Regions from separate parts of the Xylophilus sp. PBN-3R genome, predicted to be linked through region 2. Evidence: predicted binding sites of a transcription regulator. Region 2 holds the regulator's gene; the other holds the start of a gene.
What was found. Region 2 encodes NrdR, which represses ribonucleotide reductase genes. Its sites were predicted from a motif close to CACNANATNTNGTG; they were not measured.

Region 1: a site for NrdR is predicted at 1,333-1,346, ahead of AC3ANW_RS02615 (ribonucleoside-diphosphate reductase subunit alpha). Genes of this name have one in related genera too.

What each region holds. Positions count from the first base shown of each region.
Region 1 is NZ_CM173225.1:557,715-562,027, reverse strand. Features, by position in the region: gene AC3ANW_RS02625 (sigma-54-dependent transcriptional regulator) at 1-551, shown strand, start outside; gene ampD (1,6-anhydro-N-acetylmuramyl-L-alanine amidase AmpD) at 523-1,140, shown strand; gene AC3ANW_RS02615 (ribonucleoside-diphosphate reductase subunit alpha) at 1,483-4,313, shown strand, end outside.
Region 2 is NZ_CM173225.1:937,310-941,622, forward strand. Features, by position in the region: gene yccS (YccS family putative transporter) at 1-2,040, opposite strand, end outside; gene nrdR (transcriptional regulator NrdR) at 2,095-2,547, opposite strand; gene glyA (serine hydroxymethyltransferase) at 2,560-3,804, opposite strand; gene AC3ANW_RS04340 (transglycosylase SLT domain-containing protein) at 4,065-4,313, opposite strand, start outside.

The sequences.
Region 1 (4,313 bases), 380 kb from region 2:
TCCGTTCCGGCCGGTTTCGGCAAGACCTGTATTACCGGCTCAACGTGATCGAGGTGGTAGTGCCACCTCTGCGCGAACGCCGCGAAGACCTGGCCCAGTTGTGCGCGGCATTGCTCGAACGTATCTCGGCCGAGTCGGGCATGCCGACACCCCGGCTGTCCGAAGCCGCGCTGGAGCGCCTGCAGACCCTTCCGCTACCCGGCAATGTGCGAGAACTCGAGAACCTGCTGCACCGGGCGGTGGCGCTCAGCGAAGGCGAGCTGCTGCAACTGGAAGCCGCGGAGGACGACGAATGCGCCGCCGATGCCGGGCCGCCGCCCATACCGAGCGCGGTTCCCATGCCCGACGACCTTCAGGCCTACCTCGACGCCCGCGAGCGCGAGATCCTGGTAAAGGCGCTAGCCGACAACCGGTTCAACCGCACCGCCGCGGCCGCCCAACTGGGGATCAGCCTGCGGCAGATCCGCTACCGCATCGCCCGGCTCGGCATCACCGAACCGGGCGATACCCATGAAGCCGAAAATGCCGCCAGTGCCGCAGACGGCGACTGACGGCCCCGCCGGGTCCGATACCTGGGACGGCGGCTGGCTGCGCAGCGCGTTGCACTGCCCCTCACCCAATTTCGGCCCGCGTCCGGCCGATGCGGTGATCGACCTGGCGGTGGTGCACTCCATCAGCCTGCCGCCGGGCGAATACGGCGGCCCCGAAGTCTTCGAACTGTTCACCAACCGGCTGGACTGGGATCGCCATCCTTATTTCGCCACCATTCGCGGCATGGAGGTCTCTAGTCACTTCTATATCCGCCGCGACGGCGCGTTATGGCAGTTCGTCGACTGCGACGCTCGCGCCTGGCATGCCGGCCGGTCGCACTGGCGCGGCCGCGACAACTGCAACGACGATTCGATCGGCATCGAACTGGAGGGACTGGAGGGCCTGACCTTCGAAGCTGCGCAATACATCACTCTGGCCCGGGTCTGCCAGGCGCTGCCCCGGCGTTACCCGGTGACCTTCGTCGCCGGCCACTCGGACATCGCACCGGGGCGCAAGAACGATCCCGGCCCCGGCTTCGACTGGAAACGCTTCCAGCGTCTGCTCGGCTGGTCGGATGCCTCATTTCCAGGCAGCCCCGCCAGCGTGTAAAAAAACTCCGAAAAAATTTCAGAACGTTTTTTCCGCCGCTGGTTTGGACGGACAAACGCCGCAGGCCGCATGGGCGCTGGGTTTGCCGGGTTTCCGCAATTTCGCCGTTTTTAGGCATCCGGCATGTCAAGAGGAACGGCACAATTTTTTGTGTGTTCAACACAACCTGTGGTGTCTAGAATGAACCCCCGACCCTACATATAGGGCTTTGATCCGGCACCAGCCACTGCCGTAAGACTGCCAGCCCCGGTTGGCAGCGATTGCCGAGATAGCGCGTTTCCTGCCGCCGCCACGTGCCGCGTACACGGTCAAAGCCACTGAACAACGTTGAGGAATACCCGAATGCAAACTGCCACCAGCACGCCCATTGCCGAAGCCGGCCAACCCTTCCAGGCATCCGCCTCATCGACCGGCCAGAACCCGCCTGCCGCCAATGCGGGCACGCATTCGCATTACCAGATCATTCGCCGCAACGGCTCGGTCGTGCCGTTCGAGCCGCAGAAGATCGCGGTCGCGCTGATGAAGGCTTTCCTGGCCGTCCACGGCACAGGCGGCGCGGCATCGGCCAGCGTTCGTGAAACGGTCGACCTGCTGACCCAGAACGTCTCGCGTGCGCTGGTGCGTTCTCGTCCGGGCGGCGGCACCTTCCACATCGAGGACGTGCAGGACCAGGTCGAACTCGGCCTGATGCGTGGCAGCCACCACGAAGTCGCCCGCGCCTACGTGCTGTACCGCGAGCGCCGCACCCAGGAACGCACCCGCCAGGTCGAAGAAGCCAAGCCCGCCGCGCCGACCATGCACGTGATGGACAACGGCCAGCGGGTCGCCATGGACATGGGCAAGCTGCAGGCGCTGATCACCTCGGCCTGCTCCGGCCTGGGCGCCGACGTGAAGGCCGACCCGATCGTCGCCGAAACCATGCGCAACCTGTACGACGGCGTGCCGATCGACGAAGTGTTCAAGGCCGCCATCCTGGCTGCCCGCACCCTGATCGAAAAAGACCCGGACTACACCTACGCCACCGCCCGCCTGCTGCTGCACACCATCGCCCGCGAAGTGTTCGGCCGCGAAACCGCGCCGCACGAGATGGCGGCCGCCTACATCGAGTACTTCCCCCGTTTCATCCAGACCGGCATCGACAACGACCTGCTGGACGAACGCCTGGGCGGCTATGACCTGCCTCGCCTGGCACGTGCCCTGAAGGCCGAGCGCGACCTGCAGTTCGACTACCTCGGCCTGCAGACCCTGTACGACCGCTACTTCCAGCACGTCAAGAAGACCCGCATCGAAATGCCGCAGTCCTTCTTCATGCGTGTGGCCATGGGCCTGGCGCTGCAGGAAACCGACCGCGAAGCCCGCGCCATCGAGTTCTACGAAGTGCTGTCGTCGTTCGACTTCATGTCGTCCACCCCCACGCTGTTCAACAGCGGCACCCTGCGCTCGCAGCTGTCGTCCTGCTACCTGACCACCGTGCCCGACGACCTCGACGGCATCTACGAGTCCATCAAGGAAAACGCCCTGCTGAGCAAGTTCGCCGGCGGCCTGGGCAACGACTGGACCCGCGTGCGCGCCTTGGGCTCCCACATCAAGGGCACCAACGGCGAATCGCAAGGCGTCGTGCCCTTCCTGAAGGTGGTCAACGACACCGCCGTGGCGGTCAACCAGGGCGGCAAACGCAAGGGCGCCGTCTGCACCTACCTCGAGACCTGGCACCTGGACATCGAGGAGTTCCTGGAACTGCGCAAGAACACCGGCGACGACCGCCGCCGCACCCATGACATGAACACCGCGAACTGGATCCCCGACCTGTTCATGCGCCGCGTCATGGAAAAGGGCGAATGGACGCTGTTCTCGCCCTCCACCGTGCCCGACCTGCACGACCTGTTCGGTGCCGACTTCGAACGCGCCTACGTGGCCTACGAAGCCCGTGCCAAGGCCGGCGAGATCAAGCCGTCGCGCACCCTCCAGGCAACCGACCTGTGGCGCAAGATGCTCACCATGCTGTTCGAGACCGGCCATCCCTGGATCACCTTCAAGGACGCCTGCAACGTGCGCTCGCCGCAGCAGCACGTGGGGGTCGTGCACTCTTCCAACCTGTGCACCGAGATCACCCTGAACACCAGCGACACCGAGACCGCCGTCTGCAACCTGGGTTCGGTCAACCTGCAGCAGCATCTGAAGGACGGCAAGCTCGACCACGACAAGCTGCGCAAGACCATCTCCACGGCCATGCGCATGCTCGACAACGTGATCGACATCAACTACTACGCCGTCAAGAAGGCACGTGACTCCAACCTGCGCCACCGCCCGGTCGGCCTGGGCCTGATGGGCTTCCAGGACAGCCTGTACGAACTGCGCATTCCGTACGCATCGCAACAGGCCGTCGAGTTCGCCGACAAGTCGATGGAAGCCATTTGCTACTACGCCTACTGGGCATCGACCGAGCTGGCCCGCGAACGCGGCCGCTACGAGACCTACCAGGGTTCGCTGTGGGACCAGGGCATCCTGCCGCTGGACACCCTGAACCTGCTGGCCGAAGCCCGCGGCGGTTATGTCGAGGTAGACCGCTCGGTATCGTTGGACTGGGACAGCCTGCGCAAGAAGATCGCCGCCGACGGCATGCGCAATTCGAACTGCGTGGCCATCGCTCCGACCGCCACCATCTCGAACATCATCGGCGTCGACGCATCCATCGAACCCTGCTTCGGCAACCTGTCGGTCAAGTCGAACCTGTCCGGCGAATTCACCGTCATCAACAGCTACCTGGTGCGTGACCTGAAACGCCTGAACCTCTGGGACGACGTGATGGTCATGGACCTGAAGCACTTCGACGGATCGCTGCGTCCCATCGACCGCGTGCCGCCCGAAATCAAGTCGCTCTACGCCACCGCTTTCGAAGTCGAGACCACCTGGCTGGTCGAGGCCGCGTCGCGCCGCCAGAAGTGGATCGACCAGGCCCAGTCGCTCAATATCTACATGGCCGGAGCATCGGGCAAGAAGCTCGACGACACCTACAAGCTTGCCTGGACCCGCGGCCTCAAGACCACCTATTACCTGCGCACCATCAGTGCCACGCACGCCGAAAAATCGACCGTGCATTCGGACCGCCTCAACGCAGTTTCGTCTTCGCAGAAGGCAGCCCCTTCGGCACTCGAAGCCGCTGCTGCGCAGGC
Region 2 (4,313 bases):
TTCACGCAGGGCGTAGGCCATCTTGTCGAGCTGGCCGCCGAGCTTGGCCGATGCCTGCTGGAAGATCGCCTGTTCTTCGGCGCTGCCGCCTTCGCCGCGGTGGGCGCCCAGCGCCGAAAGATAGTTGAGCAGCGTGTGCGATTGCACCAGCACCCGGATGCCGGCGTCGATGCCGCCTCGCACCAGGCCGGGCTCCTGCAGCACCAGTGAAACGGCGGTCGACAGGGCTGCGTCGGCATCGTGTGCGTTGCGCCTTGCCACCCGGTAGGCCAGATCGTCACGTTTGCCGCCGCCCACCTGCGCGCCGATGGCCTGCAGGTAACGCGCGGCCGTGGTCATGGCGGCAGCCGCAGCGGGCCGCAGCCGGCGAGCACGCCAGTCGGGCAGGATGCCGATGACAGCCGCCGAGGCGATCAGCGCGCCCAGCACCGTATCGACCATGCGAGGCAGGATCAGCTCGGCGGCATTGCTGGTCTGGTTGTTGCCCATCAACACGACCAGCGTCACTGCGGCGGTGGCAAAACCATAACGCGTCTTGTTGAAGGCGAAAAACACCATGCCCGCGGCCACCGCCACCGCCGACTGGATCAGCAGGTCGGGGAACAGCACCAGCAATGCCCAGCCGGCGACCAGTCCGCAGAAGGTGCCGATGACCCGTTCCAGCACCCGTCGGCGGGTGGCGCCGAAACTCGGCTGGCAGACGAAGAGCGTGGTCAACAGCACCCAGTAGCCGTGGTCGGCGTGCAGCAGGCTCAGGCCGACGAAACCGGCAGCCAGCGCCAGCGACAGCCGCACCGCGTGGCGGAAGATGGGCGCTTCCAGCCGGCACTGCCCGCGCACCCTGGCGAAGGCTTCGCGCAGGGTGCGGGGCGTGGAATCGAACAGGGTTTCGCCCAGGCTGGCGGGCTGCGGTTCACCGGCGCCGGCCAGTTGCTGGTCGAGCGACTGCAGGTTCTGCCTGAGCGCCTGCAGCGAACGTAGCTGCCGCGCACGTTTGGACAGGCGGCCCGGACCTGCGCTGTTCAGCTGTTCGTCCTCCAGATGCGCCAGAGCGCCGGTCAGGTCGGCCAGTGCCTGGGTGGTGGCGCCGTCGTCCTGCCATCCACGGCGCAGGCGGATGGCCTGCGCCAGCTCGGCGCAGACACTGCCCTGCAGCGCCAGGGTGCGCTGGCAGCGGAACATCACGTCGCTGTGAAAGAAGGCATCGGCCAGTTCGGCATACGCCACGTGCGACGAGCTGGCGCGTTCGTGCACGTCCTGCGCGATGAAGTACTGGGCCAGCAGCAGCCGGCTTTGTTCGTTACCTTCGTCGGGCGGCACACCGGTGGCCGGATCGACGGGCGGCAGACGTCGCAGCAGCGCGTCCTTGGCCAGGTTGAGCGCCTGCACCACGTCGACATTGCGATGGGCCAGGGCGATGCGGCGGCGTTCCATGTCCACGCCGCGGATCGGTTCGAACATGGCGGCCTTCAGCCACAGGTACTGCGCCAGCATGTCGTAGACCTGGGCGATGCGGCGGCGCACCGGGTTCAGTTCGAAGATGCGGGCCCATGCGACCGACACCACGCCATAGGCCGTGGCCCCCGACAGCAGCAGCGCCGGCTGAAGCCACAGCAGTTCGCTATGGCCGTGGGTCTCGATGCCGGTGGCGCTGTAGAGCGAAAGCACCAGCGTGGACCAGGCGATGGCCCGGTAGCGTTCGCTGATGGCGCCCAGCATGGTCAGCACGAAGGCGGCAAGGCAAAGCGCGGCAGCAAATGCCCAGTGGCGGTCGAACAGCAACTGCACCGTCAGGGATGCGACCGAAAAACTCAGCAATGTCACCAGCACGGTGCGCAACCGTCCGCGCCAGCCGTCGTCGGTCTCGCCGATGCCGCCAGCGATCACTCCGAGGAACATCGGCATCACGTAGTCGAGCCGGTCGTAGTGCCAGCAGGCCGCCATGATGGCGGCGAGGACGATGCCCACCCGAGCCCCGGCTACACCGGAATCGTGGGCCCACAGTCGCTTGAGCAGCGTGTGGGGAGCGGTACGGAACATCGGAGGCGTCACAGGGTAAACCCTAGTTGTACGCAAGAACCGTGCGCGCGGGTTTCAGGTTCGCACCACCTCATCGACCAGCGTCTTGAACTCGTCGATGTCTTCGAAACTTCGGTAAACGCTGGCAAACCGCACATAGGCCACCTTGTCGAGACGGCGCAGTTCGCGCATCACCAGTTCACCGAGGCGGTTGGATGCGATTTCGCGCAGGCCGGTGGTCAGCAGCGCTTCTTCGATGCGTTCGACCGCACTGTCGACCTGCTCGACGCCGACCGGCCGCTTGCGCAGGGCGAGGTCCATCGAGGCACGCAGTTTTTCAGGCTTGAAGTCGACCCGCCGGCCGTCCTTCTTGACGATGGCCGGAAAGCTGAGGTCCGGCCGCTCGTAGGTGGTGAAACGTTTATCGCAGGCGCCGCAGCGGCGCCTGCGCCGGATGAAGGTCGCGTCCTCGGCCACCCGGGTGTCGATCACCTGGGTGTCCGCGTGGGCGCAGAAGGGGCACTTCATCCGGGCAGCCGATTACTTGTAGACCGGGAAACGCGAGGTCAGCGCGTGCACCTTGGCGCGGACCGCTTCGATGTTCGCGGCATCGCGCGGGTTGTCCAGCACGTCGGCCACCAGGTGGGCGGTGGCGCGGGCTTCCTCGTCCTTGAAACCACGGGTGGTCATGGCCGGAGTGCCGATCCGCACGCCGCTGGTCACGAAGGGCTTTTCGGGGTCGTTCGGAATGGCGTTCTTGTTGATCGTCATGTGGGCGCTGCCCAGCACGGCTTCGGCTTCCTTGCCGGTGATGCCCTTGCTGCGCAGGTCGACCAGCATGACGTGGCTCTGCGTGCCGCCGCTCACGATACGCAGGCCGCGGGCAGTCAGCGTTTCGGCCACGATGCGGGCATTGGCCACCACCTGCTGCTGGTAGGCCTTGAACTCGGGTGTCAGGGCTTCCTTGAACGCCACTGCCTTGGCGGCGATGACATGCATCAGCGGGCCGCCCTGCAGGCCGGGGAAGATCGCGCTGTTGATGGCTTTCTCGTGCTCGGCCTTCATCAGGATGATGCCGCCGCGCGGGCCACGCAGGCTCTTGTGGGTGGTCGAGGTGACGATGTCGGCGTAAGGCACCGGGTTGGGATACACACCCGCGGCGATGAGGCCGGCGTAGTGGGCCATGTCGACCATGAAGATCGCGCCGACTTCCTTGGCGATTTTTGCGAAGCGCTCGAAATCGATGTGCAGCGAATAGGCCGAGGCGCCGGCGACGATCAGCTTGGGCTTGTGTTCGCGGGCCTTGGCTTCCATCGCGTCGTAGTCGATGGCTTCGTTCTTGTCGAGGCCGTAGGAAACCACGTTGAACCACTTGCCGGACATGTTCAGCGGCATGCCGTGGGTCAGGTGACCGCCCTCGGCCAGGCTCATGCCCATGATGGTGTCGCCGGGCTTCAGGAAAGCCAGAAACACGGCTTCGTTGGCCGAAGCGCCGCAATGCGGCTGCACGTTGGCGGCATCGGCGCCGAACAGCTGCTTGACGCGGTCGATGGCCAGTTGCTCGGCGATGTCGACGAATTCGCAGCCACCGTAATAACGCTTGCCCGGATAACCTTCGGCGTACTTGTTGGTCAACTGGGTGCCCTGGGCCCACATCACGGCCGGCGAAGCGTAGTTTTCGCTGGCGATCAGCTCGATGTGCTGTTCCTGGCGCAGGTTCTCGGCCTGGATGGCGGCAAAGATTTCGGGGTCGGCTTGTTCGACAAGAATGGAACGGTCGTACATGGCGTGGCAGTCCTTCAGACGAATGAAAGTCCCTGTGTGGAAACGAGGGCTGCCCAGGCGAACGGCTGAAACACACCGGTCATCAGCCAAAGGGCCGCTGTTCCGGGCGGTACGCTTCCCAGTGGTTGTCGGGGCGTTGCCCCGCATGGATTCCACGTCAGCGGCAGCGGAGCCAGCGGCCCGCCGCGCCTATCGCCAGTCGCGTACGGCGGCTATTTTAACGGTTTCGAAAGAGACGTCCGCCGTCCGCCTGCATCAACTTATTGCGCAGCCGCGATTTCCAGGTGCGACAGGGTGGCGGTCGCTACCTTTTCCGGCGTGGCGGCGGGGCCTTCGGCCGGAGCCGCCACCGGGATCGGACGGATCGGCAGAACCTGCATCGGTGCCGGCGTGATGATGGCCGGCGGCAGCACCGGCACCTGGCGGCCGGCGGCGACCTGCTGCAGGCGGCTGTGTTCGGCCAGCACCTTGGCGGCATAACCGCCGTCCTCGATGTTGGCGGCGCCGAC